2 regions of the Micromonospora sp. NBC_01405 genome follow, and region 2 is predicted to be linked to the other one. Evidence: predicted binding sites of a transcription regulator. Region 2 holds the regulator's gene; the other holds the start of a gene.

Region 1 (15,111 bases), 560 kb from region 2:
CGAGGACACCCACGCGTTCGGCCGGCGGCTGGCCGGGGTGCTGCGCGCCGGCGACCTGCTGCTGCTCACCGGCCCGCTCGGTGCCGGCAAGACCGCGCTGACCCAGGGCATCGGGGCGGGTCTCGGGGTACGGGGCGACGTCACCTCACCGACCTTCGTGATCGCCCGGGTGCACCGCCCCGACCCGGCGCGCGGTGGCACGATGGCGCTGGTGCACGCGGACGCGTACCGGCTCGGGGACGCCGCGGATCCGCGCGCGGAGATCGACGACCTCGACCTGGACGCCTCGGTAGACGACTCGGTCACCGTGGTCGAGTGGGGGGAGGGTCTGGTCGAGCAGCTCGTCGACGCCCACCTGCGGGTCCGCATCGACCGGCGCGACGACGACAGCCGGGTGGTCGAGCTGGAGCCGGTCGGCGGCGACTGGCCCGCCCGGCTCGCCACCCTGCCCTGACCCGCCCCGCCCTCACCCCCGCCCTCACCCCCGCCCCGCCCCGCCCCGCCCCGCCCCGCCCCGCCCCGAGATCGTGCAGTTTCCCCGAAAGAGTGGCTATCGTCCGTCGCGAGGCCACTCTTTCCGAGAAACTGCGCTCGCCGCTCGCCGCTCGCCGCTCGCCGCTCGCCGACCGCCGACCGCCGACCATCGATGGGCAGCGACGGGAGGCCGTACTCCCGTGCCGGGGTGTCGGACGGGGCTGGTAGGAAAGGGGCCGACCGACTGCGAAAGGTTGCCGATGCCCAACGACGCCCCCGACCTCGACCTGCTCGCGCTGCTGCCCGACGAGTGGCGCGCCGCGCTCACCCCCCACCTCGACCCGGCCCGCACCGCTGCGCTGGCCGAGTTCGTCGCCGGGGAGTACGCCACCCAGACCGTGTTCCCGCCGGTCGAGGACCTGTTCTCCGCCTATCGCCTGTGCGGGCCGCAGGGGTGTCGGGTGCTGATCCTGGGGCAGGACCCGTACCACAAGGCCGGGCAGGCGCACGGGCTGAGCTTCAGCGTCCGTGAGGGGGTGTCGGTCCCACCGTCGCTGCGCAACGTCTTCAAGGAGTTGGGCGAGGACCTGGGCGTGGCGAAGCCGCGCAGCGGCAACCTCGACGGTTGGGCGGCACAGGGCGTGCTGTTGCTGAACTCGGTGCTGACCGTTCGGCAGGCCACCCCCGGCTCGCACGCCAACAAGGGGTGGGAGGAGTTCACCGACGCCACGATCCGGGCGCTGGACGCCCTCGACCAGCGCGTGGTCTTCCTGCTCTGGGGCGGGTACGCCCGCAAGAAGGCTTCCCTGGTCACCAACCCGCAGCACGTGGTGCTGGAGGCCGGCCACCCCAGCCCGATGAACCCGCGCGGCTTCCTGGGAAGCCGACCGTTCAGTGCGACCAACAAGGCCCTCGCCGACGCCGGCCTGCCGACCATCGACTGGGAGCGGTCCGCCGGCTGAACCGCACCGCACCGGATCGTTCGTCGTCGCAATGGACGAGCGTCCGGCCACGCGTCGGAGCCGATCTGTCCCGGTTCCGGTCGGGATCCGTCCCGGTACCGGTACCGGGACGACTCTTGTGGGCCTCGGCCGGTCGACCTGCCGCCACCATGAGGGCACGTGTGGAGTGACGTGGCGTTCACTGTCCGCTGTAGACTTCCCGGGACCCGGTGACTGCGATCGGAGGCGTCCCATGGCGACGACGGCGACCATCAGCCCCCGACAGTGGCAGACGGCCAGGGGGGCGCTGGAGCAGGCCACCGCCCGGTTCGTCCGGCTGGTCGAGACGGTCGACCGGCCGGACACCATGGTGACCGCGCACTGGTCCGTGGCGGACACTGTCGTCCACCTGGTCTCGGTCGCCTGGTGGTACGCGACCAAACTCGACCCCGATCACCCGCCGCTGCCGATCCCTGGCCTCAGCGCCCAGCTCCCGACCGTCACCGTGGATACCATCGCCGACGTCAACGACCTGATACTGCGGCACCTGACCGACCGGTCGCCCCGGCCGCTGCTGGATCGGTTCCAGGCCGACGTGGACAAGATCCTCCGAATCACCGCCGACCGCCGACCGGACGAACTGCTCAGCTGGTTCGGCGACGCTCGCGCGCCCCTCGCCGGTCTCTTCGGCCACCTGGTCAACGAGCTGCTCGTGCATGGCTGGGACATCGCCCGCGCGACCGGCCGGCCGTGGAAGATGCCCGGCTCGGAGGCCGTGCTCTTCTTCGAGGTCTTCCTGGTCAACGTGCTCCGCGCCGGCTACGGACACCTGCTCGACAACGACGAGCCGCCCCGGGAACGCCCGATCACCGTCGAGTTCCGGTCCGCGTACTGCGCCGACATCACCCTCGTCCTGCACCGGGGGGTGGTGACGGTCGCCGCCCCGGGCACCCCGCCGGACGTCCGGGTCCGGTTCGACCCGGCGGCGCTCAACCTGATGCTGTTCGGCCGGGTCAGCCGGGTCCGCACGGTGCTCGCCGGCAAGCTCGCCCTCCGGGGCCCCCGCCCCTGGCTCCTCTTCCCCTTCCTCCGAGTCCTACGAGCCCCGAGCTGACCCACCCCACCCACACCGGCGAGGGGCGGGCGGCGAGGGCGGCGGGGGGTCGCTGGGGGAAGTGGCGGGGCGGTTAGGGTGGCGTTCGTGCTCGTACTGGTGCTGGACTCCTCGACCCCCGCGGTGACCGCGGCGCTGGTGGAGGTCACCGCCGAGGGCGTGACGGCACGGGCGCAGCGCCGCACCGTCGACGCCCGCGCGCATGGCGAACTGCTCGCGCCGCAGGTCGACGCGGTCCTCGCCGAGGTCGGCGCCCGCCCGGCCGACCTGGCCGCGATCGTGGCAGGGCTGGGCCCCGGCCCGTTCACCGGGCTGCGGGTGGGGCTGGTCACCGCCGCCACCATGGCCCAGGTGCTCGGCGTTCCCGCGTACGGCGTCTGCTCGCTCGACGGGATCGGCCACCCGGCGGCGGCCGGCGAGCCGGTCCTGGCGGCCAGCGACGCCCGCCGCCGGGAGGTCTACTGGGCGGTGTACGACGGCGCGGGCGAGCGGATCGCCGGCCCGGACGTGGACACCCCGGTGGTGGCCGCGCGGCGCGCCCGCGACCTCGGTGTCACCGCCGCCGTCGGCGACGGCGCGCACCGGTACGCCGACGTGTTCGACCTGCCGCTGCGGGCCGAGCCCCGCTACCCGGACCCGATTGTGCTGGCCGCGCTGGCGGCCGAGCGGATCCGCTCCGGCGCCCCCGGTGACCCGCTCACCCCGCTGTACCTGCGCCGCCCCGACGCCGTGGCGGCCACCGCCCGCAAACCGGTCCTGCCGTGAGCGCGAGGAGTGAGCCGGGTTTGCGAGCCCCGCAGTCGCGAGCTGAGGTAGCGCCGTGAGCGCGAGGAGTGAGCCGGGTTTGCGAGCCGAGGTAGCGCCGTGAACCCCGCCGGGGTGCGGCTGGAACCGTTCCGCTGGTGGCACATCGACGACGTGCTGCCGATCGAGGCGGACCTGTTCGGCGCCGAGCAGTGGTCGCCGGCGATGTTCTGGAACGAGCTGGCCAACGGCCACTTCTACCTCGTCGCCACCGACGACGACGGCTACCTGCTCGGCTACGCCGGGTTGGCCGTGGCGGCTCCGGACGAGGCGTGGGTGCAGAACATCGCCGTCCGCCGGGGAGCCCAGCGGCGCGGCGTGGGCCGGGCACTGCTGGACGCGCTGCTCGCCGAGGCGGCCCGCCGGGGTGCGCACAGCACGCTGCTGGAGGTCGCGGCGGACAACGCCCCCGCCCAGCGGCTCTACGCGACGTACGGCTTCGAGCCGATCGGGGTGCGCCGCGGCTACTACCAACCGAGCAACACCGATGCGCTGATAATGCGGCGCGAGCAGGACTGAGGAGACATGGCTGACGAACCGCTGATCCTCGGCATCGAGACGTCCTGCGACGAGACCGGGGTCGGCATCGTACGCGGGCACACCCTGCTCGCCGACGCGCTGGCCTCCAGCGTCGAGGAGCACGCCCGGTTCGGCGGCGTGGTGCCCGAGGTGGCCAGCCGGGCCCACCTGGAGGCCATCGTGCCGACCATGGACCGGGCGCTGCGGGAGGCGGGGGTGACCATCGCCGACATCGACGCCATCGCGGTGACCTCCGGGCCGGGGCTGGCCGGCGCGCTGCTGGTCGGCGTCGCCGCAGCCAAGGGGTACGCGCTGGCGGCCGAGAAGCCCGTGTACGGGGTCAATCACCTCGCCGCGCACGTCGCCGTGGACACCCTCGAACATGGGCCGCTGCCCGAGCCGGCGATCGCCCTGCTGGTCTCCGGCGGGCACTCGTCCCTGCTGCTCGTCGACGACCTGGCCCGGGGGGTGACTCCGCTCGGGGCGACGATCGACGACGCCGCCGGGGAGGCGTTCGACAAGGTGGCCCGGCTGCTCGGCCTGCCGTTCCCCGGCGGGCCGTACATCGACCGGGAGGCCCGGGCGGGCGACGCCGCCGCCATCGGCTTCCCGCGCGGGCTCACCGCCGCGAAGGACCTCGCCGCGCACCGGTACGACTTCTCGTTCTCCGGGTTGAAGACGGCGGTGGCCCGCTGGGTGGAGGCCCGGCAGCGGGCCGGCGAGCCGGTGCCGGTGGCCGACGTGGCCGCGTCGTTCCAGGAGGCGGTCTGCGACGTGCTCACCACGAAGGCGCTGGCCGCCTGCCGGGCCCACGGGATCGACACGCTGGTGATCGGCGGGGGAGTGGCGGCGAACTCCCGGCTGCGGGTGCTCGCGGAGGACCGGGCGGCCAAGCTGGGCATCCGGGTGCGGGTGCCCCGGCCGCAACTGTGCACCGACAACGGGGCGATGGTGGCCGCGCTCGGCTCCCACCTGGTCGCCGCCGGGGTCGCGCCGAGCCGGCTCGACCTGCCGGCCGACTCGGCCCTGCCGCTGACCACGGTGAGCGTGTGACGACTCGACGTGACGGCGAGGGGAACGACGACGTGATCGTACGGATGTGGGAGGCGCGGGCGGAGGCCTACGGCTTCGCCGACCTGATCACCTGGGTTTGCGACACCGCCCTGCCCGAGTTCGAGCACGACCCGCTGCACCTGTCCAGCGAGGTGTTCAGCTCGACCGACCACCGGGTGGTGGTCATCTCGAAATGGCGCAGCAGCCCCCGGCCGCTGCCCGACCCGCCCGCGACGCTGGTCGCCCGCCCGCCGCACTCATGGGACTTCACCCAGGTCGACCGCTGAACCCGGCCGGCTGCCGCCGGTCAGGACAGGCCCAGAACGCTGAGCCGGGGGTGGGGGCCGGCGGCCGGGTCAGCGGGTGAGGGCCATCAGCAGGCCGAGCAGGACCAGGGTGGCGACGGCGACGGCGAAGACGACCAGCAGGTCCCGCCGGCCGTGCTCGGCGGCCGGTTCGGCGGGGGTCGGTTCGACCGGCAGATCCCGGGTCACCGCGGCCAGGTCGTTGAGGGTGCGGGCGGACCAGACCACCCCGACCCGCTCGGAGAACTCGTCCAGGCTGAGCCGGCCCGCCGAGGTGTGCCGTTGCAGCTCGGCGACCACCCGGTGCCGGTCGTCGTCGGAGGCGCGCAGCTCGACGTCCACGGGGGACAGGGTACGCAGCCGCGCCGCCAGGGGCGGGCCGCACCGGGCGGAAAGCCGGTCAGCCGGCGTCGAGCGGGTCGGCGAGCAGCCGCTCGAAGGCCAGCTCGGCCGCGCCGACCAGGGCCGCGTCGGCGCCCAGCTTCGGGGTGCGCAGCCGGACGTGTTCCAGGCAGGCCGACAACCCGATCGAGTTGAGCCGGCTGCGGACCTGGGCCGCCGAGGCCAGGTACAGGTCACGCATGGTGCCGCCGAAGATGACCATCTCCGGGTTGAAGATGTTGACCAGGTTGGCCACGCCGAAGCCGAGCCAGTCGCCGGCCTGGCGGACCGCCGTCTGGGCCCGGGCGTCGCCCCGACCTGCGGCGTCGAAGACGGCCAGCAGCGCGTCCCGGCCCCGGGCGTCGTGCCGGCCGGCGGCCCGCAGCAGGGCGTGCTCGCCGATCTCGGTCTCCCAGCAGCCCCGGGAGCCGCACTCGCAGCGGGTCCCCTCCCGGACCACCACCATGTGGCCGACCTCGCCGCCGTACCCGCCGTGCCCGGTGAGCCGCCGGCCGCCGGCGATGATGCCGGCGCCGACGCCGACGTCCCCGTACAGATAGATGATGTTGTCGCAGCCGGCGGCGACGCCCCGGGCGTGCTCTGCGAAGGCCGCCACGTCGGCCACGTTGCCGACCGTGATCGGCACGTCGATGCCCAGCTCGGCGGCCAGCGCCGCGCCGATCGGCTCGTCCACCCAGCCGGTGGGCGGGCTCAGCCGGACCAGGCCGTCGTCGCGGCGGACCATGCCGCAGACCGCCACCCCGACCCCGACGCAGACCGCGCCGGCCGGCACCGCCGGGAGCATCTCCTTGAGCGCTCCGGCCAGCAGCGGCGCGGCCTCCCCGGCCAGCAGGTTGCGGGGCCGGTCCAGCTCCCGGCGGTCGAGCACCGCGCCGCCCAGGCCGACCCGCGCGGCCCGCAGCCGGTCCACCTCCACGCTGTACGCGTACGCGTACACCCGCTCCGACTCGGGCCGGACGACCAGCGACGGCCGGCCGGCCCGGCCGGTCTCCCGCGGCGTCCCCTCGCTGACCAGGCCGGCGCCGGTCAGGTCGGCGGTCAGCGCGCCGATGGTGCTGCGGTTGAGCCCGAGCACGGTGGTCAGTTCGGCGCGGGTCGTCGCGCCGTGGACGTGCACGTAGCGCAGCAGGGCACCGAGGTTCTGCCGACGGATCTCGTCCTGGCTGGGTCCTGCGCGCATCGCCACCGGCACTCCGTGTCGCACGTCGTCAGTGGGCGCCGGTGGTGGCGGACCGCCGGCGGGACAGCGCGTCCACCCCGGCGGCCAGCATCAGCACCAGCCCGGTGAAGAGGTACTTGAGGCCGGAGCTCAGGTCGAGCAGGCCCATCCCGTTGATGATCACCGCTACCACCGCCCCACCCAGCACCGCGTTGATCATGCGACCCTTGCCGCCGAAGAGGCTGGTGCCGCCGATCACGGCCGCTCCGACCGCGTAGAGCAGCACGTTACTGCCCCCGGTGTTCGGGTCCACCGACCTGTCCCGGCTGGCCGCGATGATGCCGCCGACCGCCGCCATCGCGGAGCAGACGACGAACGCGGAGATCCGGATCCGGTCCACGTTGATGCCGGCGCGGCGGGCGGCCTCCCGGTTGCCGCCCACGGCCAGCAGGTGCCGGCCGTACGCGGTGCGATCGAGCACGAAGGTCCAGAAGACCAGCAGGACGGCGATGAGCGGCACCACGATCGGCATGCCCTTGTTGGAGCTGATCAGCGGGTTGATGCTGCGTTCCTGGTTGAACACGTACACGGCGGGACCGAGGAGCAGCGCCAGTGCCGCGACCCGGCCGGCGACCACGGCGACCGGCTCGGTGACCAGCCCCCGGGCCGTCCGGTCGCGGTGCCGCAGGAGTTGCGTGACGGCGTACCCGGCGACCGCGACCCCCGCCAGCAGCCAGCCGATCGGGGGCGGCACCCACCGGTTCTCGATCGCGATGATCACCTCGTCGTTGATCGCGATGTTGGTGCCCTCCCGCATCAGCAGCAGCACCACGCCCTGGAAGGCCAGGAAGCCGGCCAGGGTCACCACGAAGGACGGGATGCCGACCTTCGCCACCAGGAAGCCGAGCGTCAGGCCGATGAGGACGCCGGTGGCGACGGCGGCGAGCACAGCGACGTACCAGGGGTGGCCCAGGTCGCTGACCACCTTGGCCAGGACGGTGGCGCAGACCCCGCTGGCGACGCCGGCCGACAGGTCGATCTCGCCGAGCAGCAGGACGAAGACCAGGCCCATCGCGATCACGGTGACCGCGGCCCCCTGGGTGAACAGGTTGGCGAAGTTGGCGGCCGAGAAGAAGACCGGCCGGACGATCGCGAACGCCAGGCAGAGCACGACGAGGGCGGTCACGGCTGGCAGCAGGCGCAGGTCGCCGTCGCGCAGCCGGGCGAGGTAGTCCCGGACGTGGCTGCCGACGGAGGGCTCCGGGGCGACGTCCGAGGACCCTTCCCGCTTGACGACGGTGGCGGTCATCGGACGGCTCCCCAGGTGGTGGCGTCGGATCCCGTGCCGAGGGCGCTCGGTTCGGCGTGGCCGAGGGCGCCGGAGCGGCCGGAGGTGATCAGCTCGACCACCTGGGCGTGGGTGATGTCGGTGGTCCGCACCTGGGCGACCAGTTGGCCCAGGTAGAGCGCGGCGATCCGGTCGGAGATGGCGAAGACGTCGTTCATGTTGTGCGAGATGAGCACCACGGCCAGGCCGTTGTCGGCCAGCCGGCGGACCAGCTCCAGCACCTGGGCGGTCTGCGCGACGCCCAGCGCGGCGGTCGGCTCGTCGAGGATGACCAGCCGGCTGTTCCAGAGCACCGCCTTGGCGATGGCGACGGTCTGCCGCTGCCCGCCGGAGAGGCTGGCGACGTGCTGGCGCAGGAACCGCACCGTCCGGATGCCCAGGCTGACCAGGGTCTCGGCGGCCATCTGCTCCATGGCCGACTCGTCCAGGACCAGGCCGTTGCTCCGCTCCCGGCCGAGGAACATGTTCTGCACGATGTCGAGGTTGTCGCAGAGGGCGAGGTCCTGGTAGACGACGTCGATGCCCAGGGCTGCGGCGTCCCGGGGGCTGTTGACGCTCACCGGGCGGCCCTCGAAGAGGAACTCGCCGGAGTCGGTGGGGTGGATGCCGCTGATGCACTTGACCAGGGTTGACTTGCCAGCGCCGTTGTCACCGACCAGCGCGGTCACCTCGCCCTCGTGGACGGACAGGGTGACGTCGCGCAGGACCTGGACGGGGCCGAAGCTCTTGTCGATCCCGCGCAGTTCCAGCAGGGGGGTTGCGGACACAGGGTCTCCTCCGTACAACGGTCGGCGGGCGGGTCAGCTGATCCCGGCGGCGGCGCACCGCTCGGCGTACGGGCCGGCGCAGAGCTTGTCCCGGGCGACGTAGCCGTCGGCCACGACGTCCTTGACGTTCTCCTGGTAGATAGCCTTCGGCTCCAGCAGCACGGCCGGTACGTCCCGGCCGCTCTCCGGGTCCCGGACCGTCTGGCCGGTGTCCCGGCGGACGCCGTTGGCCAGCGAGACGGCCAGCGCGGCGGCGGCGTCCGCCTCCTTCCGGATCGCCTTGTACACGGTCATGCACTGGTCGCCGGCGAGGATGTTGCGCAGGCCCTGCACGTCGGCGTCCTGCCCGGTCACCGGGACCTTGCCGTTGAGCTTGTTCTTCTTCAGCACCGAGACGGCGGCGTTGCCGAGGCCGTCGTTGGCGGCGAGCACCCCGTCGATCCGGCCCTCGGTCCGGGTGAGCATCTGCTCGAAGAGCACCCCGGCCTGCGCGTTGTCCCAGTCCGGCACGGGCTGGTCGGGGCCCCTGACGTACGTCCCGGAGGCGAACTTCGGGCCGAGCACCGAGTCGTAGCCGGCCTTCAGCTCGGTGGCGTTGTTGTCGGTCGGCGAGCCGTTGAGGAACGCCACCACCGGGTTCTCGACGCCCTGGTCGGCCAGGCACCGGCTGAGGCCCTCGCCCTGGAGCCTGCCGACGGCCTCGTTGTCGAAGCTGACGTAGTACTCGGCCGAGCCGCCCAGGGTGAGCCGGTCGTAGTCGATGGTGGCGACGCCCTGCGACCTCGCCCGGTCCAGCACGGCCCTGCCGGTGCCGGAGTCCAGGTTGACGATCATCAGCGCGGTGACGCCGGCGGTGAGCATGCCGTCGGCGATGGTGGAGAAGCTGGACTTGTCGCCCTGCGCGTTCTGGATGATGTAGTCGACCCCGGCGGCCCGGAACGCTTCCTCCAGGTACCTGCGGTCCGCGCCCTCCCACCGGGCGCTGGTCCTGCTGTCCGGCAGGATCACCCCGATCTTCGGCTTTCTGTCGCTGCCGACCGCCGCGCTGCCGGGGCCGCAGGCGGCCGTGCCGCCGGTGGCCAGCACGCCCACGACGGCGAGGGTGAGGAAGCCCTTGCGCATGTGCGGTCCTTTCGGGGGTGGAAGGCGGGACAGCAGTTTGTTGTGTCCGGCAACGTATTTCGTGCCGCAGGTCCGACACAAGGCCGTCGAGTTCTGAAGTCTCGTCGGCCGCAGTAACAATTCGGCAACGCCGACGACACCTGCCGCCGCCCGCCGGGAGCGGGCATCCCGGCCCCTGTGCTGCCCGGACGCGACCCGGACCGCCGGTCCGGCCGGGCCGCTCGCGGTGTGCGGTGGGGAGCGGCGGCCGGCGGTGGCGGTGGGTCAGTGGGCCGCGATCGGGGCCGTGGCGGCGTCGGTGAGGGCGATCAGGTCGGCCGGGGCAAGCTCAACCTGGAGGCCGCGCCGGCCGGCCGAGACGTAGACGGTGTCGTGGGCCAGGGCGGAGGCGTCCAGCACCGTGGGCAGGCGCTTGCGCTGGCCGATCGGGCTGATCCCGCCGCGTACGTAGCCGGTGGCCCGCTCGGCGACCGCCCGGTCCGCCATCGTCGCCCGCTTGCCGCCGAGCGCGGCGGCCAGCGCCTTGAGGTCCAACTCGCCGGTCACCGGCACCACCGCCACGGCGAGCGCGCCGTCGACCTCGGTGACCAGCGACTTGAACACCCGCTCCGGGGGTGCGCCCAGGGCCGCCGCGACGAGCGCGCCGTAGTCCGGCGCGTCCGGCGAGACGTCGTACGGGTGGGTGCTGTGCCGGATCTTCCGCCTGTTCAGCAGCGCCGTCGCCGGAGTGCCCTGTCCCGCCATGTCCGACAAGCTAACCCGGCGTCGCCCGGCGGGCCACCGGAAACGGCGGATCAGCGCGGCGGCAGGACCGGCCCGCACCGGGGGGCCGCCCGCCGACCGGGGCGGCGGTGGCCCAGCCCTCCGGCCGGCACGACAGCACGGTGGGTGCGCTGGCGACCCGGGTCAGCCCACCGGCCGGCACAGCAGCACGGTGGGCGCGCCGGCGACCCGGGTCAGCACCAGGCTCGCCGCCTCCGGGCCGGCCAGCCGCAGGTCCCGCCGCAGCTTCTCCGGCTCCAGCGCCGAGCCGCGCTTGAGGATCTCGACCCGGCCCACCCGGCGCTCGCGCAGCAGGGCGCGCAGCCGCTTCAGCGAGAACGGCAGCACGTCGGTGATCTCCAGGCAGCGGGCGAACGGCGTCGCGCCCGGCGCGTCGGCGTACAGGTAGGCGATGCTCGGGTCGGCGAGCGTGGCGTCGATGGCGTCGGCCAGCTCCGCGACCAGGTGGGCGCGGACCACCGCCGGGTCGGGGTCGTGGACGTACCGGCGGACCGGGCCGACCGTGGCCTCGACCGCGCCGGAGCCGGTGAGCTGGTGGTGGGCGACCGGCGCGGCGGCGGCGGTGGGGGCTGGCTCCCGCAGCAGGGTGGCGCGGCGGGGGACCTCGGCGAGCCGGCCGCACCACAGGGCGGCCTCGACCAGGTCGCCGGCCACGCTCACCCACTCGGCCTCGGCTCCGGCCGGGATCAGCGCGTGGTCGAGGCCGGGGGCCACCTTGACCACGGTGTTCGGCACCCGCTCGGCCAGGCCGGTGACGAAGTCCCACGGCGGCGAGTAGGCGTTCGGGTCGAAGATCCGCCGCCCGGTGCCGGCCCTGCGCCGTGCCGGGTCGCAGAAGACCGCGTCGACCCGGTCCACGTCGAACGCCGTGGCGTCGCCGCACTCCACGGTGAACGCGTCGGCCAGCCCGGCGGCCTCGGCGTTCGCGGCGGCCATCGCGGCGGTCACCGGGTCGGCCTCCACCCCGTACACCCGGATGCCGGCGCGGGCGGCGGCGAGCGCGTCGGCCCCGAGGCCGCAGCCCAGGTCGGCGAGGGTGCGCACCCCGGCCGCGCGCAGCCGCGCGGCCCGCCGGTCGGCGACCACCCGGCGGGTGGCCTGCTCCAGCCCGGGGCGGGTGAGGAACATGCCGGCGGCCTCCGGCCCGAACTTGCCGACCGCCCGGCGGCGCAGCTCCGCCTGGGTCAGCGCCGCCGCCGCGAGCCCGGCCGGGATTCCGGCAGAGCGGAGCGCGCCCGCCGCGGCCAGCGGGTCGCCGCCGGCCCTCTCGGTCGCCGCGTCGAGCGCGGCCGACCCCTCGGGGGTACGCAGGGCGGCGAACTGGTCGAGATCCACCCGCCCATTGTCCCGGCCCCGGCCGGGCTGGTCGGTTGCGGGCCGTCAAGGGCCCGTCCCGACTGGCGGGCCCGGCGTCGCTGGGCCCGCAGGAACGTCAGCGTCGGAATCCGGGCCCCTCCAACGGCCTCCGATGGTGGCCACCGACGGTAGGGAGTCGAACACGGTGTGGCGAGGCGTCGTCGGCGTGTCGCGGTTACGAGTGGCGAAACTGTGGCGACACGACGGGTGGCGCGCTGGCACTCTCCTTGACGGAGTGCTAGCCACGGCCTAACCTGCGATTAGCACTCTCCCATCGAGGGTGCCAGCTTCCGGGCCCGTGCCCGGGCGCTGAACGCCAGGCGGACCGGCACCCGCGACGACGGCCCCGCCCGGTGGCATGTGGCAGATTGACGCTGGTCGGCCCCGTCGGCCAGCAACGAAACCAATACCCCAGGAGGGTATGCCCGTGACTACCGCGACCAAGGTTGCGATCAAGCCGCTCGAGGACCGGATCCTGGTCCAGGCGAACGAGGCTGAGACCACCACGGCGTCGGGCATCGTGATCCCCGACACCGCCAAGGAGAAGCCGCAGGAGGGCACTGTCCTCGCTGTCGGCCCGGGCCGGATCGACGACAAGGGCAACCGGATCCCGGTTGACGTCGCCGTCGGCGACACCGTCATCTACTCGAAGTACGGCGGCACCGAGATCAAGTACGCCGGCGAGGAGTACCTGGTGCTCTCCGCCCGCGACGTTCTCGCGGTCATCGAGAAGTAGGCAACCGATCAGTGTCACTGCCCCGGTCCGGTTCGCCGGGCCGGGGCAGTGACGCCTCGAAGGGACATTAATGGCGAAGATCCTCAGCTTCTCGGATGACGCCCGACACCTGCTGGAACACGGTGTCAACGCCCTCGCGGACGTGGTCAAGGTCACTCTCGGCCCGCGCGGGCGCAACGTCGTCCTGGACAAGAAGTTCGGTGTGCCCACGATCACCAACGACGGCGTGACCATCGCCAAGGAGATCGAGCTCACCAACCCGTACGAGAACCTCGGCGCGCAGTTGGTCAAGGAGGTGGCGACCAAGACCAACGACGTCGCCGGCGACGGGACCACCACCGCGACCGTGCTGGCCCAGGCGATGGTCCGCGAGGGCCTGCGCAACGTGACCGCCGGCACCAACCCGGCCGGCCTCAAGCGCGGCATCGACCTGGCCGCCAACAAGATCTCCGAGGCCCTGCTCGAACGGGCCGTCGAGGTCGCCAGCAAGGAGTCGATCGCGCACGTGGCGACGATCTCCGCGCAGGACGCCACGATCGGCGAGCTGATCGCCGAGGCGATGGAGCGGGTCGGCCGCGACGGTGTCATCACCGTCGAGGAGGGTTCCACCCTCGCCACCGAGCTGGACGTGACCGAGGGCCTCCAGTTCGACAAGGGCTTCATCTCGCCGAACTTCGTCACCGACGTGGAGGGGCAGGAGGCGGTCCTGGAGGACCCGTACATCCTGATCACCACGCAGAAGATCTCGGCGATCGAGGAGCTGCTGCCGCTGCTGGAGAAGGTCCTCCAGAACAGCAAGCCGCTGCTGATCATCGCCGAGGACGTCGAGGGCCAGGCCCTGTCCACCCTGGTGGTCAACTCGATCCGCAAGACCCTCAAGGTCTGCGCGGTGAAGGCCCCCGGCTTCGGCGACCGCCGCAAGGCGATGCTCCAGGACATGGCGATCCTCACCGGCGCCGAGCTGGTCGCCCCGGAGCTGGGCTACAAGCTGGACCAGGTCGGCCTGGAGGTGCTCGGCACCGCCCGGCGCGTCGTGGTCGACAAGGAGAACACCACCGTCGTCGACGGTGGCGGGCAGTCCAGCGAGGTCGCCGACCGGGTCGCCCAGATCCGCAAGGAGATCGAGGCCTCGGACTCCGAGTGGGACCGGGAGAAGCTGGCGGAGCGGCTGGCGAAGCTCTCCGGCGGCATCGCGGTCATCAAGGTGGGCGCGGCGACCGAGGTCGAGATGAAGGAGCGCAAGCACCGCATCGAGGACGCCATCGCCGCGACCAAGGCCGCCGTCGAGGAGGGCACGGTGCCCGGTGGTGGCGCCGCCCTGGCGCAGATCCGGTCGGTTCTCGACGACGACCTCGGCCTGACCGGCGAGGAGAAGATCGGCGTCTCGATCGTGCGCAAGGCGCTGGTCGAGCCGCTGCGCTGGATCGCGCAGAACGCCGGCCACGACGGCTACGTCGTGGTGCAGAAGGTCGTCGACCAGGCGTGGGGCAACGGCCTCAACGCCGCCACCGGCGAGTACGTCGACATGGCGAAGGCCGGCATCATCGACCCGGTGAAGGTGACCCGCAGCGCGGTCTCCAACGCCGCTTCGATCGCCGGCCTGCTGCTCACCACCGAGAGCCTGGTGGTGGAGAAGCCGGAGAAGGCCGAGCCGGCCGCCGGGGGCCACGGCCACTCGCACGGCCACGGCCACCAGCACGGCCCGGGTTTCTGACCGACGCCGTACGACACCGCGCAGGGCACGCCTTCACCCGACGGCGTGCCCTGCCGCCCTTCCTGCCCCCTGAGGTGGCGGGCGCGCGCCGGCAGGCCCGTCACCCGATGGTGGGCGTGTCGAAGGGCGGCGGCGGGCCGAGGTAAGCGACCTCCGGCGCCAGCAGCACCGCCCACGCGGGCCGGAACGCCGGTGCCCGGCGGTCCAGCTCCGGCTGGAGGTGGCTGCGCCAGGGCCCGTGCCCGTCGTCGGTCAGCCAACCGGGCCACGAGTCGTAGCGCCGTTCGAGGGTGAAGCCGCCGGCGGTCGTCTCCAGCCGTAGGAAGATCCACTGCCCGTGCGCCGAATCGGCCTCGGCCGCCCGGAGCCGGCGGACCAGGTCACCGGCCTGGCGGAAGGCCGCCCACCCGTCCTCGCCCGGACGGTTGGCCGGGGGAGCCTCGCCCGGGTGCTGGCTGAGCGCGGTGTCGGTGACCTGTATGAACAGCGAGCAGCGGCCGTCGCCGGCCGGGGC
Region 2 (15,111 bases):
CGTCCAGGGTGGCCGGGGCGAGCACCGCGCCGGCCGGGTCCAGCGCCGCCGGGTCGGCCAGGAACGCCGCCCACCGGGCCATGTCCGAGGCGGTGCTCCAGAGCTGGGCGGCCGGGCCGACCGCGCCGAAGTCGGTCGGCGGCTCCGGGTGCGCCTCGTCGGAGTACGCGTCGACCAGGAACCCGGTGGCCGCCGCCGGGCCCGGCCGGTCGGTGGTGGCGGCCAGGCCGAGCGGGGCGAGCACCCGCTCGCCGAGCACCTCGGCCCAGGTGCCGCCGCGCAGCCGCGCGACGAGCTGGCCGAGCAGCGCCATGCCGAGGTTGGAGTAGTGGTAGCGGCGGGCCGGCGGCAACACCCGCTCGGCCCGGGCCAGGTCGGCCAGCAGCGCGCCCACGTCGGGGGCGGCCAGGGTGTCCCAGACGTCGCCGTGCGGTTCCCGTTGCAGGCCCGAGGTGTGCGACAGCAGCCGGCGCACGGTCAGCTCGCCGTGTGCCGGGACGTCGAGGTGCCGGCTGACCGGGTCGTCCAGGTCGAGCAGGCCCGCGTCGCGGCACTGGAGGACCAGCACGGCGGTGAAGGTCTTGGTGACCGAGCCGATCCGGAACAGCGTCTGCGGGCCGAGGACGCCGTCGTTGCCGGTGCCGCCGACCGCGCACGTCCACGCCGGCCGGTCGGCCCGGTGCAGGGCGGCCGACACGGCCGGCACCCGCCCGTCGGCCTGGACCCGCCGCACCATCCGCTCCAGGCGGCCGTCGATCTCGCTCACCACCGCCCGCCTACCGGCAGATCATCGGGCCGAGCGGCGCGCCGCCGAGCACGTGCGCGTGGACGTGGAAGACCTCCTGGCCCCCGTACGCCCCGGTGTTGAACATCAGCCGGTAGCCGTCGCCGAGCAGCCCCTCGTCCTCGGCCACGACGGCCGCCGCGGCCAGCAGCTCCCCGGCCAGCGCCGGGTCGCCCTGGCCCAGGGTGGCCACGTCGGCGTAGTGCTCCTTGGGGATTACCAGCACGTGCACCGGGGCCTTCGGGGAGATGTCCCGGAACGCCAGGGTGGTGTCGGTCTCCCGGACGATGGTGGCCGGGATCTCCCCGGCGACGATTCGGCAGAACAAGCAGTCGGATCCCATCGGGGCATGGTAAGGCGTGCCGGCCTGCTCAGGCATGATGGCGGCGTGACTTCACGGGCGGTACTGGTGACGGGGTCCTCGCGCGGCATCGGGCGCGCGGTGGCGGCGAGGTTCGCGGCGGGCGGGGACCGGGTGGCGATCCACCACCGGGACTCGGCGGAGCTGGCCGAGCGGCTGCGCGCCGAACTGCCGGGTGACGGCCACGTCGTGGTCCGCGCGGACCTGACCGACCCCGACGCGGTACGGGCGATGGTCGACGACGCGGCGGCCCGCCTCGGCGGCCTGGACGTGCTGGTCAACAACGCCGGGGTGTACGGCGAGCGGGACGCCCCGCACCCGGTCTTCGGCACGTCCTACGCCGACTGGCAGCGGCGCTGGCGGCAGGTGCTGGAGACCAATCTGACCGGGGCGGCCAACGTGACCTGGTGCGCCGCCCAGCACATGCGCGAGCGGGGCGGGCGGATCGTCAACGTCTCCTCCCGGGGCGCGTTCCGGGGCGAGCCGGACCAGCCGGCGTACGGGGCGAGCAAGGCGGGGCTGAACGCGCTCGGCCAGTCCCTCGCGGTGGCCCTCGCCCCGTACGGCATCGCGGTGGCCACGGTGGCCCCTGGCTTCGTGGAGACGGACATGACCACGGAGCACCTGGCCGGCGAGCGGGGCGCGGCGATCCGCGCCCAGAGCCCGTTCAACCGGGTGGCCCGCCCCGACGAGATCGCCGCCACCATCCACTGGCTGGCCGCCCCCGAGGCGGAGTGGACCTCCGGCACCATCATCGACCTGAACGGCGCCAGCTACCTCCGCACCTGACCCCCCTCCCCTTCCCCCGTCACCAGCTCGCGCACTTTCACGGAATGAGTGGCTATCCCACGTGGGATAGCCACTCATTCCGTGAAAGTGCGGGCTAACGCCCCGGGGGGAGGGGGTGGGGTTACCAGCGGGGGAGGCGGGTGGAGAGGACCGAGAGGGCGGCCACGCCGGCCGTGGAGGTGCGCAGGACCGACGGGCCCAGGCGGACCGGGCGGGCGCCGGCGGCGGCGAAGGTGGCCAGCTCGGGCTCGGCGATGCCGCCCTCCGGGCCGACGACCAGCACGATCTCGCCCGCGTCGGGCAGCTCCACGGTGGTCAGCCGGTCGTCGGCCTCCTCGTGCAGGACGAACGCGGCGGTGGACCCGGCGATCCGCCGGGCCACGGCGGCGGTGGACTCGTCGGGGGACCCGGCCAGCACCGGCAGCCACGCCCGGCGGGCCTGCTTCGCCGCCTCCCGGGCGGTGGCCGCCCACTTCTCCCGCGCCCGTACGCCCCGGTCGCCGCGCCACTGCACCACCGAGCGTGATGCCCCCCACGGGACGATCTCGTCCACCCCGACCTCGGTCATCGCCTGCACGGCCAGTTCGCCCCGGTCGCCCTTGGCGATGCCCTGCACCACCACGAGCCGGGGCACGGACGCGTCGACGTACCCCCGGGAGGTGACGTCGAGCTCCAGGCTGCCCCGGCCGACGGCGGTGACCACGGCGGACGCGGTGCCGCCCCGGCCGTCGGCGAGCAGCAGTTCCTCGCCCACCCGCAGCCGCTGCACGGTGGCGGCGTGATGCCCCTCGGGGCCGTCCAGGGTGAGCTGGGCAGCGGTGGGCAGCGACTCGACCAGGAACAGCGGCGCGGACACGACGATCAGGTTAGCCGCCCCGGCAGGAACCGGGGCGGCGAGGCTGGAGGACCGGGGTCAGGGGTGCCCGTTGAACGCGTCGCGCATCCGGGAGAAGAAGCCACCCTGCTTGGACAGCTCGGCGACCTCCTCGCCCCGGGTCTTGGCGAAGTCGCGGAGCATCTTCTCCTGGTCGGCGTCGAGCTTGGTCGGGGTCCGCACGTCGAGGTGGACGTAGAGGTCGCCACGGCCGGTGCCGCGCAGGTGCGGCACGCCCCGGGCGCGCAGCCGCAGGGTGCTGCCCGGCTGGGTGCCGGCCTTGACGTCGACCGTCTCCTCGCTGTCCAGCGTCTTGATGGTCAGCCGGGTGCCGAGCGCGGCGGCGGTCATCGGGACGGTCACCCGGCAGTGCAGGTCGTCGCCCTTGCGGGAGTAGACGTCGTGCGTGCGTTCGTGGATCTCCACGTACAGGTCGCCGGCGGTGCCGCCGCCCGGGCCGACCTCGCCCTGCTGGGCCAGCCGGATCCGCATGCCGTCCTCGACCCCGGCCGGGATCTTCACGGTCAGCGAGCGGCGGGTGCGCACCCGCCCGTCGCCGGCGCAGGTCGGGCAGGGGTGCGGGATCGTGGTGCCGTACCCCTGGCAGACCGTGCACGGCCGGGCGGAGACCACCTGGCCGAGGAACGTGCGCTGCACCGACTGGACCTCGCCCCGGCCGCCGCACGCCTCACAGGTGGCCAGGTGGGTGCCGGCGGCGGTGCCCGCGCCGGAGCAGGTGGTGCAGAGCACGGCGGTGTCGACGGTGATCGGCGCCTCGACGCCGAACGCCGTCTCGTGCAGGTCCAGCTCCAGCCGCAGGATCGCGTCGGCCCCCGGCCGGGTACGCGGGCGGGGCCCGCGCGCGCCGCCGGCCGCGCCGCCGAAGAAGGCGTCCATGATGTCCTGGAAGCCGACGAACGGGCCGGCCCCGCCGGGGCCGCCCGGACCCGCTCCCCCGCCGCCCGGGGCCAGCGGGTCACCGCCCAGGTCGACGATCTGCCGTTTCCGGTCGTCCGAGAGGACCTCGTACGCGGCGTTGATGTCCTTGAACTTCTCCTGTGCCTCCGGGTCCGGATTCACGTCCGGGTGGAACTGCCGCGCCAGCTTGCGGTAGGCGCGCTTGATCTCGTCGTCGGAGGCTTCCCGGCCTACGCCGAGGATGCCGTAGTAGTCCCTGGCCACTGCGTTCCCGTGTCCTCATGTTCGTCTCGCGTTGCGCCGGTCGGCGGCCGGAGCCGGCCGTCGGCCCTGACTGGTCAGTTCTGGGCCAGCAGCTCGCCCACGTAGCGTGCCACGGCCCGCACCGTGGCGATGGTGCCGGGGTAGTCCATCCGGGTGGGGCCGAGCACGCCCAGGCCGCCGAGCGCGGCCGCCCCCGGCCCGTACCCGGTGCTCACCACCGAGGCGGCGCGCAGGTTGTCGATCTCGTTCTCGTCGCCGATCAGCACCCGGGTGGTGGTCGACTCGGCCTCGCCGATGAGTTTGAGCATCACCACCTCCTCCTCCAGGGCCTCCAGGATCGGCCGCAGCGAACCCTGGAAGTCCAGCAGGCCGCCCCGGGTGAGGTTGGCGGTGCCGGCGAGCGCGATGCGTTCCTCGTGCCGCTCGACCAGCGTCTCCAGCAGCACCGTGGACAGCGTGGTCATGGCCGGACGCAGGTGCGCCGCCGACTCCTCGACCAGGGCCTGCACCAGTGGCGGGGTCTCCGACAGCCGGCTGCCGACCAGCTTCTCGTTGACCAGCCGGCGCAGGTCGGTGACGACGTCGGCGGGGACCGGCGCGGGCAGCTCGACCAGCCGCTGCTCGACCCGCCCCGTGTCGGCGATCATCACCAGCATCAGCCGGGTGGTGGAGATCGGCACCAGCTCCAGGTGCCGCACCGAGGACCGGGCGAGCGACGGGTACTGCACCACGGCTACCTGCCGGGTGAGCTGGGCCAGCAGCCGGACCGTGCGGTGCACCACGTCGTCCAGGTCGACCGCGCCGACCAGGAAGCGCTCGATGGCCCGGCGCTCGGCCGGGCTGAGCGGCTTGACCCGGGAGAGCCGGTCGACGAAGAGCCGGTAGCCCCGGTCGGTGGGAACCCGCCCGGCGCTGGTGTGCGGCTGCCGGATGTACCCCTCCTCCTCCAGCACCGCCATGTCGTTGCGGACGGTCGCCGGGGAGACGCCGAGCTGGTGGCGCTCGACCAGGGCCTTGCTGCCGACCGGCTCCTGAGTGGCGACGTAGTCCTCGACGATGGCGCGGAGCACGGCGAGCTTGCGGTCGTCGAGACCCACTCCCCTTACCTCCTGTCGCACGTCGGTGCCCCGTCGTCGCGGCGACGCCCCGGGCCTGCCCGCCTGCTGGCGAAGCCTGGCACTCGACTGTAATGAGTGCCAGTCTACGTCGGCTGCCCCGCCGTCGGTAAGATCACAGACGGACAGTCGGCCCGGCCACGGCACCCGGCGACGGGGCGGGACGCCGGCCCCGCTGCCGATCAGCCCCTCGTCCCGACCAGTGTCGCTCTGGTGTCCACTTGTCGGCAGCCCCTACCGTGACGTGCATGACTGAACCACCTCGCCCTCCCGGATCAGGCGACCCGGGCGGCTACCCGCCCGAGGCCAACCCGCCGTCGGCACCGTACGGCTCGTCGGCGGACGAGCCGCCCACCGCACCACTTTCCGGGGCTCCCGGGGTGGGCGGCTATCCCCCGCCCGGTGGCTATCCACCACCCACCGGCGACCAGTCGCCGTCGGGCGGCTACCCGCCGCCCGGCAGCCAGCCCCCACCGGGTGGCTTCAACCCGGGCGGCTACCCCCCGGGCGGCGCATACCCCCCGGGTGGCGCATACCCCCCGGGTGGCGGATATCCGACCGGCGGGGCGTACCCGGGCCCGACCGGCGGCTACCCGACCAACGACGACAAGACCTGGGCGCTGATCGCGCACTTCGGCGGTCCGCTCGGCGTGGTGGTCGGCGGCAGCCTGCTCGGCTGGGTCGCCCCGCTGATCGCGCTCATGGTCAAGGGCCCGCAGTCGCCGACCGTGCGCGCGCACGCCGTCGCGGCGCTGAACTTCCAGCTCACCTGGGTGGCCGCCCTCCTGGTCAGCTTCGTGCTCGCCGTGGTCACCTGCGGGGTGCTGTTCTTCATCCCGATGCTGGTCGCCCTGGTGCCGATCATCTTCGGCATCATCGGCGGCATCAAGGCCAACGAGGGCACGCTCTACCGCTACCCGATGACCTACAACATCGTGAAGTGACCCGCATCGGCCGGCCCTCGCCGGGCCGGCCCATGCCGGGCAGCCGGCCCGGCGGACGGGGGCGCGGGCCGAGGCGTCCGATCAGGGCAGCAGGTCGCGCACGACCGCGTCGGCCAACAGCCGGCCACGCAGGGTGAGCACGGCCCGGCCGGCCGCGTACCCGGCCGGGTCGAGCAGCCCGCCGGCCACGGCCCGCGCCGCGCCGCCCCGGCCGGGTGCGTCCAGCACGTCCAGCGGCAGGCCGGAGTCGAGCCGCAGGCGCAGCATCACGTCCTCCATGTGCGCCTCGCCGGGTGTGAGCACCTCCCGGGCCAGGCCGGGGGACTCCCCCGCCGCGAGGCGCTTCGCGTACGCGCTCGGGTGCTTGACGTTCCACCAGCGCACCCCGCCGACGTGGCTGTGCGCCCCCGGCCCCAGGCCCCACCAGTCCGCGCCGGTCCAGTAGAGCAGGTTGTGCCGGCACCGCCCGGCCGGCGTGCGGGCCCAGTTGGACACCTCGTACCAGGAGAAGCCGGCCGCGCCGAGGGCGGCCTCCGCGGCCAGGTAGCGGTCCGCCGCCACGTCGTCGGAGGGGTACGGCAGCTCGCCGCGCCGCATCCGCGCGGCCAGCCGGGTGCCGTCCTCCACGATCAGGGCGTACGCGCTGACGTGGTCCACCCCGGCGGCGACCACCTGGTCGAGGGACGCCGCGAAGTCCTCGGCGCTCTCCCCCGGGGTGCCGTAGATCAGGTCCAGGTTGACGTGGTCGAACCCGGCGTCGCGGGCCTCCGCCGCGGCGGCGGTGGCCCGGCCGGCGCTGTGCCGGCGGTCGAGGATCGCGAGCACCCCCGGCGCGGCGGACTGCATGCCCAGCGAGATCCGGGTGTACCCGGCCGCCCGCAGGGTCTTCAGCGACTCCGGCGTGACCGACTCCGGGTTGGCCTCGGTGGTCACCTCGGCGTCGGCGGCCAGCCCCCAGGCGCGGTCGATGCCGTCGAGGATCCGGGCCAGGTGGTCGGCCGGGAGCAGGGTCGGGGTGCCGCCGCCGACGAAGACGGTGTCGACCCTCGGCGGCGGGGTGTCGCCGAGCACCCGGCGGGCGAGCGCCAGCTCGGCCAGCACCGTGTCGGCGTACGACTCGCGGCCGACCCCGCCGCCCAACTCGTCGGCCGTGTACGTGTTGAAGTCGCAGTAGCCGCACCGGCTGGCGCAGAACGGCACGTGCACGTACACGCCGAAGCCGCGCGCGCCGACGGCGCGGGTGGCGGTGGCGGGCAGCGAGCCGTCGACGGGGACGGCTTCGCCTTCTGGAAGGACGCCGGGCATGGCCACTAGTGTGCCCGCATGACCTCCTCCGACGCGCTCGTGCGGGTCACCACGGCCCGCGGGGTGACCACCCTCACCCTGAACAGCCCGCACAACCGCAACGCGCTCTCGACGCCGCTGATGACGGAGCTGCTGGCCGGGCTGGCCGCCGCGGTGGCCGACGACGCGGTCCGGGTGGTCGTGCTCGACCACACCGGCCCGGTGTTCTGCTCCGGCGCCGACCTGAAGGAGACCGCCGCCGCGTACGCCAGCGGCAGCGTCCCGGCGGGGATGCTCGGCGACGTGCTCGCGGCGGTCTGGGAGTGCCCGAAGCCGGTGGTGGCCCGGGTGGCCGGGCCGGCGCGGGCCGGCGGGCTGGGCCTGATCGCGGCGGCCGACCTGGCGGTCTGTGCACAGGAGGCGACGTTCGCCTTCACCGAGGTGCGGATCGGGGTGGTCCCGGCGGTGATCTCGGCGACCGTGCTCCCCCGGCTGGCCCCCCGGGCCGCCGCCGAGCTGTACCTGACCGGCGACACCTTCGACGGCCGGCGGGCCGCCGAGATCGGCCTGGTCACCACCGCCGTGCCGGCCGACGGGCTGGACGCGGCGGTGGAGCGGGTGTGCGCGTCGCTGGTGCGGGGCGCGCCGCAGGCGCTGACCGGGGCGAAGGCGCTGCTGCGCCGGCCGCCGGCCACCGACCTGGCCGCCGAGATCGCCGAGCTGGCCGCCGTGTCGACCGGGTACTTCCTCTCCGAGGAGGGGCGCGAGGGGGTGCTGGCGTTCCGGGAGAAGCGGGACGCGAGCTGGGTGCCGACCGCCTGAGGCGTTTCCCGCCCCGGCCGGCGGGAAAGCCGGCCGGCACCGCGCCCGTCGCGCCCCGGCACCGGGCCGGGCGGAACACACCGCCCCGGGCGTGAAATGTGGTCGACTCGCTACGGAACGGAGCGAACCGGTCGGACGAGCCGGTCGGCGACGGTGGGGACGTACTCTTGGCGGACGCTGGCGAACAGGGGGTGCGGGTGCGAACTCGGGCAGTCGTCGCGGCCGGTGTCGTCGTCGCCGTCATCGCCGCCATCGGGATCTGGTTCGTGGCCCGCCAGGTGGGTGAGCGCCTACGGCTCCCCCTGGCCAGCCGCACCTGTCTCGTGCAGGCGGACGGCCAGGTGCGTCTCGACGCCGACCAGATGGCCAACGCCGCCACCATCGCGGCGATCGGCACCCAGCGGAAGATGCCGGAGCGCGCCGTGGTGGTGGCCCTCGCCACGGCGTACCAGGAGTCCGGGCTGCGCAACCTCGACGGCGGCGACCGTGACTCCGTGGGGCTGTTCCAGCAGCGGCCGAGCCAGGGCTGGGGCACCGGGGAGCAGATCGGTGACCCGCGGTACGCGACCAACAAGTTCTACGCCGCGCTCAAGCGGGTGCGCGGCTGGGAGAAGATGCGGGTCACCGATGCGGCGCAGCGGGTGCAGCGCTCGGCCTTCCCGGAGGCGTACGAGAAGTGGGCCGACGAGTCGCAGGTGTTGACCCGGGCGCTGCTCGGTCAGGCGACCGGGGCCGTGGCCTGCACCGTGGGGTCGACGCCGGTGATGCGCGGCGAGGCCGCGGCGGCGGCCCTGACCCAGGGCCTGAGCCTCGACTGGGGGCTGCCGAGGACGGTGTCGCTGGCCGAGCTGACCGGGCTCGCCGTGCCGGCCACCGACCAGCGCGACGGCTGGCGGTACGCGCACTGGCTCGTCTCGCACGCCTCCGACCACGGGGTGAAGCGGGTGCGCTTCGGCGGGTTGGAGTGGACCGCCGAGGCCGGCACCTGGGACCGGGTGGCCGACGCCCCGACTGCCGACCAGCGGGTCGTAGCGGAGGTCTTCGCCGACGCCTGATCGTCCCCGGATCTCCCCACCGACGGTGACCGCGCAATCCGGCATAGAGGGCAAATTCCCCGGGTTGGCACCCAATTGTCACCCTCCGCGCCCGACCGACTGCCGATCGTCGGGTGACCGCCCGGCCCCGGCCGGGCGCGGCGCCACCCCCGATGCCGGCGCAGTACCATCGGCTGCCTGGGCCAGAGATGGTTTCCTCATGGGGAGGGGTACTACGCGGTGTTCGATTACGACGGCCGGACCGGCTACGAACCGATCAGCGACACCGATCGCAAGGAGTTCCACGAGCAGGGCTTCCTCCTGCTGCGGAACGTGCTGACGGAGGACCACCGGGCCGCCCTGGAGGAGGCCGTCGACCGCGTCTACGCGGAGGAAAAGGCCAAGGGCAAGACCACCAAGGACGGCACCCTGCACCTGCTGGGCTTCCTGGATCGGGACGAGCTCTTCGGCAACCTGCTCACCCACCCGATCGCCTTCCCGTACATGTGGGGCCTGGCCGGGTGGAACATCTACACCCACCACAACCACCTGGACGTCACCCCGCCGGCGGCGGAGCCGGAGAAGCCGTACTGGGGTTGGCACCAGGACGGGTACCGGCAGAACTCCGACCCGGAGACGATGGACCCGAACCTGCCCCGGCCGATGTTCTCGCTGAAGGTGGCGTACGTGCTCTCCGACCTGTCGGAGACCGGGCGCGGCGCGACCAAGGTCATCCCGGGCAGCCACCTGTGGAACTCGCTGCCCCGGCCGAACGACCTGACGGTGCACAACCCCGACCCGGAGGGCACGGTGGAGATCACCGCCAAGCCGGGCGACGCGTTCATCTTCGACCGCCGCCAGTGGCACTCCCGGTCGACGAACCTCTCCACGATCACCCGCAAGATGCTCTTCGTCGGCTACACCTACCGGTGGATCCGCCCCCTCGACGAGCTGCACATCGACCCCGAGAGCGAGTGGTGGGCCAACCGCACGCCGGTGCAGCGCCAGCTCTGCGGCGAGGGCACCCACACCGCGAACTACTGGGGCATCAACTGGAACGGGTACGTCGACGACGAGATCCCGCTGCGCAAGGAGCTCAAGGAGCGCGGCCAGCTCGATCGCAACATCCCCTGGCTCCGCTGACGCGATAGGCGAAGGGCCCTCTGTCGGCGCGCGTCGCGCACGCCAGGGGGCCCTTCCGCACGCCCGGCGCGGTCAGGCCCGCCCCGCGTCGAGCCGGCGGCGGGCCTTCTCCCGGACCGACTCCGGCAGCTCGGGGACGTCGAGCAGCCGGGGCAGCAGCTCCGGCTGCAGGGTGCCGGCCCGGAACACCTCGCCGACGGTGATCCCGTGCGCCGGCCGGTCCACCACCTCGACCGGGTCGCCCGCGCTGACCTCGCCCTCCCGCAGCACCCGCAGGTACGCCCCGGGCGCGGCCCGCACGGTGAACCGCTTGATCAGGTCGGGCACGCCCCAGAACCCGGCGAACGTGGTGCACGGCGTGCGCGGCTTGGTCACCTGGAGCAGGGCCGAGCCGATCAGCCACCGCTCCCCGATCACCGCCCCGGTCACGTCCACGGCGTACGTGGTCAGGTTCTCGCCGAAGCCACCCTCCCGGACGGCCCGGCCCAGCTCGGCCGCCCACCAGGCGGCGTCCTCCTCGGCGTACGCGTAGACCGCCTGGTCGGGGCCGCCGTGGTGGGCCCGCTCGCCGATGAAGTCCCCCTCGACGCCGTCGGCCCGCAGCAGCACCGGCCCGTCGACCGGTCGCTTGTCGATCCCGCTGCGGCCGCTCGCGTCGCCCGCCCACTCCGCCTCGGTCACCACGCCGACGTTCACCGCCACCAGCCTGCCTGTCATGGCGTCAGCCTACGTCCGGGCACCGGCGACCGCCGTCCCCGCAACGGCGGAGGCCGCGCCGCCGGGCGACGGGCAGGGTCCCCTCCGGACGCTCACGCGCCCGGCCGGCCCCTGCCCGCGCCTCAGCCCTTGACCGCGCCCGCCACCAGGCCGGAGACCATCCGGCGCTGCACCAGCAGGAAGAAGATGATCACCGGAAGGGTGAACAGCGTCGAGGCGGCCATCACCGGCCCCCACGCGGTGTCGTCCCGGCCGAAGAAGAACGTCATCGCCACCGGCAGGGTGTACCGGTCCTGATCGTTGATGAACGTCAGCGCGAAGATCAGCTCGTTCCAGGCGGTGATGAAGGAGAAGATGCTGGTCGCCACCAGGCCGGGCGCGACCAGTGGGAACAGGATGCGGCGGAAGATCTGCACCCGGCTCGCCCCGTCGATCGCCGCGGCCTCCTCGAGTTCCTTGGGCACCGCGGCCACGAAGCCGCGCAGCATCCAGACCGCGAACGGCAGCGAGAAGCCGAGGTAGGTGAGGATCAGGCTGGGCAGGGTGTTGTAGAGGCCCAGCCGCTGGATCATCAGGAACAGCGGGATGACCAGCGCCTCCAGCGGGATCATCTGCACCACCAGCAGCATGATCAGGAAGCTGGTCCGCAGCTTGAACCGGAACCGGGCCACCGCGGTCGCCGCCAGCAGCGCGACCAGGCTGCTGAGCACCACGGTCGAGACCGCCACCAGGACGCTGTTGAGGAAGAAGTCCCCGAACGTCACGCCGGGAATCAGGTTCCCGGTCAGGATCTCCCGGTAGTGCTCCAGCGTCGGGTTGGCCGGCACCGGCCGGGGCGTGGCCGAGAAGATCTCCCGGTTCGGCTTGAGCGACGTCGCGATCATCCAGTAGACGGGGAACGCCGCGAAGAGCGCCACCAGCAGGCCCGCGCCGTTGAGGGCGACCCGCTTCACCACCGCGCCGCGCCTCACGACTCCTCCTCCTGCTTGAGCACCATCCGCACGTACACCCCGGTCACCAGGAGCAGGATCAGCGTGAGGATGACCGCGATCGCCGCGCCCAGGCCGTACTTCGGGGGCGGGGAGAAAGCCTCGGCGTACGAGTAGATCGACAACATGAACGTCGGCCGGTCCTGGGTGCCGCCGGCCAGCACGAACTGCTGGGTGAAGACCTTGAAGTCCCAGATGGTGGAGAGCACCACCAGGATTCCGAAGACCGGGCGCAGCAGCGGGAAGGTGATCTTCCAGAACACCTTCCACGGCCCGGCCCCGTCGACCCGGGCCGCCTCGTGCAGCTCGCCCGGCACGCTCTTGAGCCCGGCCAGCACGCTGACCGCGATGAACGGGAAGGAGTGCCAGACCACCACGAGGGTGAGGATCGAGAAGAACATCAGCGGCGAGTTGAACCAGCCGTAGCCGGTCCAGTCGGCGCGCCCGAACAACGCGTTCGACAGCCCGTCCGGCAGGGCGTTGAACAGCCAGGTCACCAGGCCGGAGGTGTCGTCGAACATCCACTTCCACACGATGGTGCCGGTCAGCGCCGGGGTGGCCCAGGCCAGCATCACGCAGCTCGCGACGAAGGTGGCCATCCGCTTGCCCAGCCCGTTGAGCAGCAGCCCGACCAGGGTGCCGAGGACCATCGTCAGCGCCACGTTGGCCACGGCGAAGAGGACCGTGTTGCGCAGCACCGTCAGGAAGAACGGGTCCCCGAGGATCTCGGCGTAGTTGCCGAACCCGACCCAGGGCCATTCCCGGTCGCCGCGCAGCTGCCGGACGTTGTTCAGCCGGAAGAAGGACATCGCCACCACCTGGCCGAGCGGCCACAGCAGCAGCACGCCGATGATCACCAGGCAGGGCAGGAGCAGCAGGTAGGGCAGGCGGTCCACCCGGCGACGCCGCCGCGCGGGGTTCTCCCGCGCGGCGGACGTCTCCGGCGCCTGGATCAGCGTGGTCACTTCGCGTTGAGGATGCTTTCCATCTCGGCAGCCGCCTCGGCGGTGGCCTTCTCGACCGTCTTCTGACCCTTGATGACCGAGCTGTTCATGGCCTGGGTCACCGTCTTGGTACGGCTGACCTCGACCCACTTCGGGGTGAGCGGGGTCAGCTTCGTGTTCTGCATCGTCGTGGCGAACGCCGCCATGAGCTTGTCGTTGGCGTACTCGCCGCCGCTGACCAGGTCGGAGTAGACCGGGAAGAAGCCGAGGCTGCTGGCGAACTCCTTGTCCTTCTGCTTGCTCAGCAGCACGGTCAGGTAGTCCCAGGCGAGGTCCTGCTTCTTGCTGTCCTTCCACAGGGCGATGTCCGAGCCGCCCGCGAAGGCCGGGGCCGGCTTGCCGTCCGGGCCGGGGATGGGGAAGGTGCCCCAGACCTTCTCGATGTCGGGGTTGTCCTTCTTGATGGCGCCGGCCTGCCAGCTACCGCCGAAGGCCATCGCCGCCTTGCCGGTGGCGAACTGGGTCCGGGCGTCGATCTCGTTCCAGCCGGCGGCGGCGGGCGGGGCGACCTTGTGCACGGTGACCATGTCGGTCCAGAACTTGACCGCCTTCTGGGCCTCCGGGGTGTTGTAGCCGGACTTCCAGGTGTCGCCCTGCTTGGTGGCGATCTCGCCGCCCGCGCCCCAGAGGAAGGAGTAGAACGGCAGCTCCGAGTTGCCCGGCAGCGCGATGCCGTAGGTGCCCGGCTTCTTCGCCTGGACGGCCTTCGCGGTGGCGACCAGCTCGTCCCAGCTCGTCGGCGGCTTCACGCCGGCCTCGGCGAACCAGTCGGTGCGGTAGTACAGCGCGCGGACGCCGGCGTACCACGGCACGCCGTACTGCTTGCCGTCGAGCTGGGCGTTCTTGACCAGGTCGGGGAGGATGTCCTTGCCCTCGGCCCAGCCACCGAACTTGCCGGTGACGTCGGCCAGCGCCTCCTGGTCGGCCCAGCCCTGGGTCTCGGTGTTGCCCAGCTCGGTGACGTCGGGTCCCTCACCGCCGGCGAGCGCCGCCTGGAACTTCTTGGGCGCCTCGAGCCAGGGGATGTACTGCACGACCACGTCGGTGTCGGGGTGCTTCTTCTTGAACTCGGTCTCGACGCCGTCGAGGAAGGCGGTCTGCGCCGCGCTGCCCTCGCCCATCATCCAGACCGTCAGCTTGCTGTTGTCGGCGGCCTTGTCGTCCCCCGAGCCACCGCAACCGGTGAGCACCATCGCGGCCGACGCCACCACGGCGGTGACCGGGGCCAGCCGTTTCCACCTGTTCACGCCACATCTCCCTCGCGCCGTCCTGGCACTAACCTTCTCCGCCGCACCCTAGTAGGAAAAATTCCTTTACGACAGGGGCGACTTGGAAGCGAGGCGACCGTACCGCAGCGGGGGCGCGGCGGCAGTCCGACGTGGACCGAACCGGGCGGGACGCAGACGAACGGGCGCCCGACCGGAGAAGGTCGGGCGCCCGCTGACGAGACGGTGGCTGTTACCGGTGGGAGACGCTGCGGCGACCACCCACGCCGGCCACGATCGCGACCGCGATGGCGGCGACGACGACCTGGACCAGCAGCTCGGCCCAGTCAACCCCGGCGGTGTTGGTGGAGATACCGACGGCGTTGGCCAGCACGGTGCCGAGCAGGGCGGCGCCCACGCCGACGAGCATGTGCAGCCAGATCGGCATGTTCTGCCGGCCCGGGACGACCAGGCGGCCCAGGGCGCCCACGATCAGACCGACGATGAGCGCGGTGATGATTCCGGTAACGGTCATGGTCGTTCTCCTCAGAAAGCTTCACAAGTATTGTTTGCTGTGGCGACAACTAAGTTCCCGACCCACCGGAAATCCAAACCCACCCCTCGGACATTGCGATGGATGCCCGCCACTCGGAACGTCTGAGCAGCTCAGGCCGCACGCGGCAGCCCTCGGCGCGCTCCCGGGCCCGGCCGGCACACCGGATCCCACATTGACAAGGGACAACTCGTGCCCACTTTCCCCACGCCTTCGGCACGGGCGCGGAAAGGCCGGACGCACGCGAAGGGCGCCCGACCGCTGTGGTCGGGCGCCCTTCGGGAGAAAACGGTGTGCCGTTACCGGTGGCT

Evidence for each region. The regulator HrcA, encoded in region 2, represses chaperone genes, less so after heat shock. The targets are predictions, from matches to a motif close to GGTTNGCACNCTCNNNNNGAGNGTGCNAACC.
Region 1: groES (co-chaperone GroES) is a predicted target of HrcA. The motif match lies at 12,406-12,436, and genes of this name have one in related genera.

What each region holds. Positions count from the first base shown of each region.
Region 1 covers NZ_CP109532.1:3,673,700-3,688,810, forward strand. The annotation lists gene tsaE (tRNA (adenosine(37)-N6)-threonylcarbamoyltransferase complex ATPase subunit type 1 TsaE) at 1-454, shown strand, start outside; gene ung (uracil-DNA glycosylase) at 735-1,436, shown strand; gene OG559_RS15875 (maleylpyruvate isomerase family mycothiol-dependent enzyme) at 1,669-2,529, shown strand; gene tsaB (tRNA (adenosine(37)-N6)-threonylcarbamoyltransferase complex dimerization subunit type 1 TsaB) at 2,617-3,294, shown strand; gene rimI (ribosomal protein S18-alanine N-acetyltransferase) at 3,409-3,852, shown strand; gene tsaD (tRNA (adenosine(37)-N6)-threonylcarbamoyltransferase complex transferase subunit TsaD) at 3,859-4,905, shown strand; gene OG559_RS15895 (hypothetical protein) at 4,938-5,192, shown strand; gene OG559_RS15900 (DUF1707 domain-containing protein) at 5,262-5,552, opposite strand; gene OG559_RS15905 (ROK family protein) at 5,611-6,792, opposite strand; gene OG559_RS15910 (sugar ABC transporter permease) at 6,821-8,080, opposite strand; gene OG559_RS15915 (ATP-binding cassette domain-containing protein) at 8,077-8,886, opposite strand; gene OG559_RS15920 (sugar ABC transporter substrate-binding protein) at 8,920-10,008, opposite strand; gene ybaK (Cys-tRNA(Pro) deacylase) at 10,273-10,752, opposite strand; gene OG559_RS15930 (THUMP-like domain-containing protein) at 10,915-12,126, opposite strand; gene groES (co-chaperone GroES) at 12,569-12,883, shown strand; gene groL (chaperonin GroEL) at 12,954-14,597, shown strand; gene OG559_RS15945 (hypothetical protein) at 14,698-15,111, opposite strand, start outside.
Region 2 covers NZ_CP109532.1:4,235,926-4,251,036, reverse strand. The annotation lists gene OG559_RS18540 (serine hydrolase domain-containing protein) at 1-736, opposite strand, end outside; gene OG559_RS18535 (histidine triad nucleotide-binding protein) at 777-1,127, opposite strand; gene OG559_RS18530 (SDR family NAD(P)-dependent oxidoreductase) at 1,173-1,934, shown strand; gene OG559_RS18525 (16S rRNA (uracil(1498)-N(3))-methyltransferase) at 2,056-2,790, opposite strand; gene dnaJ (molecular chaperone DnaJ) at 2,848-3,990, opposite strand; gene hrcA (heat-inducible transcriptional repressor HrcA) at 4,065-5,087, opposite strand; gene OG559_RS18510 (DUF4870 domain-containing protein) at 5,354-6,049, shown strand; gene hemW (radical SAM family heme chaperone HemW) at 6,131-7,354, opposite strand; gene OG559_RS18500 (enoyl-CoA hydratase-related protein) at 7,373-8,155, shown strand; gene OG559_RS18495 (hypothetical protein) at 8,347-9,210, shown strand; gene OG559_RS18490 (phytanoyl-CoA dioxygenase family protein) at 9,430-10,332, shown strand; gene OG559_RS18485 (MOSC domain-containing protein) at 10,405-11,049, opposite strand; gene OG559_RS18480 (carbohydrate ABC transporter permease) at 11,172-12,005, opposite strand; gene OG559_RS18475 (carbohydrate ABC transporter permease) at 12,017-13,003, opposite strand; gene OG559_RS18470 (sugar ABC transporter substrate-binding protein) at 13,000-14,289, opposite strand; gene OG559_RS18465 (GlsB/YeaQ/YmgE family stress response membrane protein) at 14,501-14,782, opposite strand; gene OG559_RS18460 (GlsB/YeaQ/YmgE family stress response membrane protein) at 15,100-15,111, opposite strand, start outside.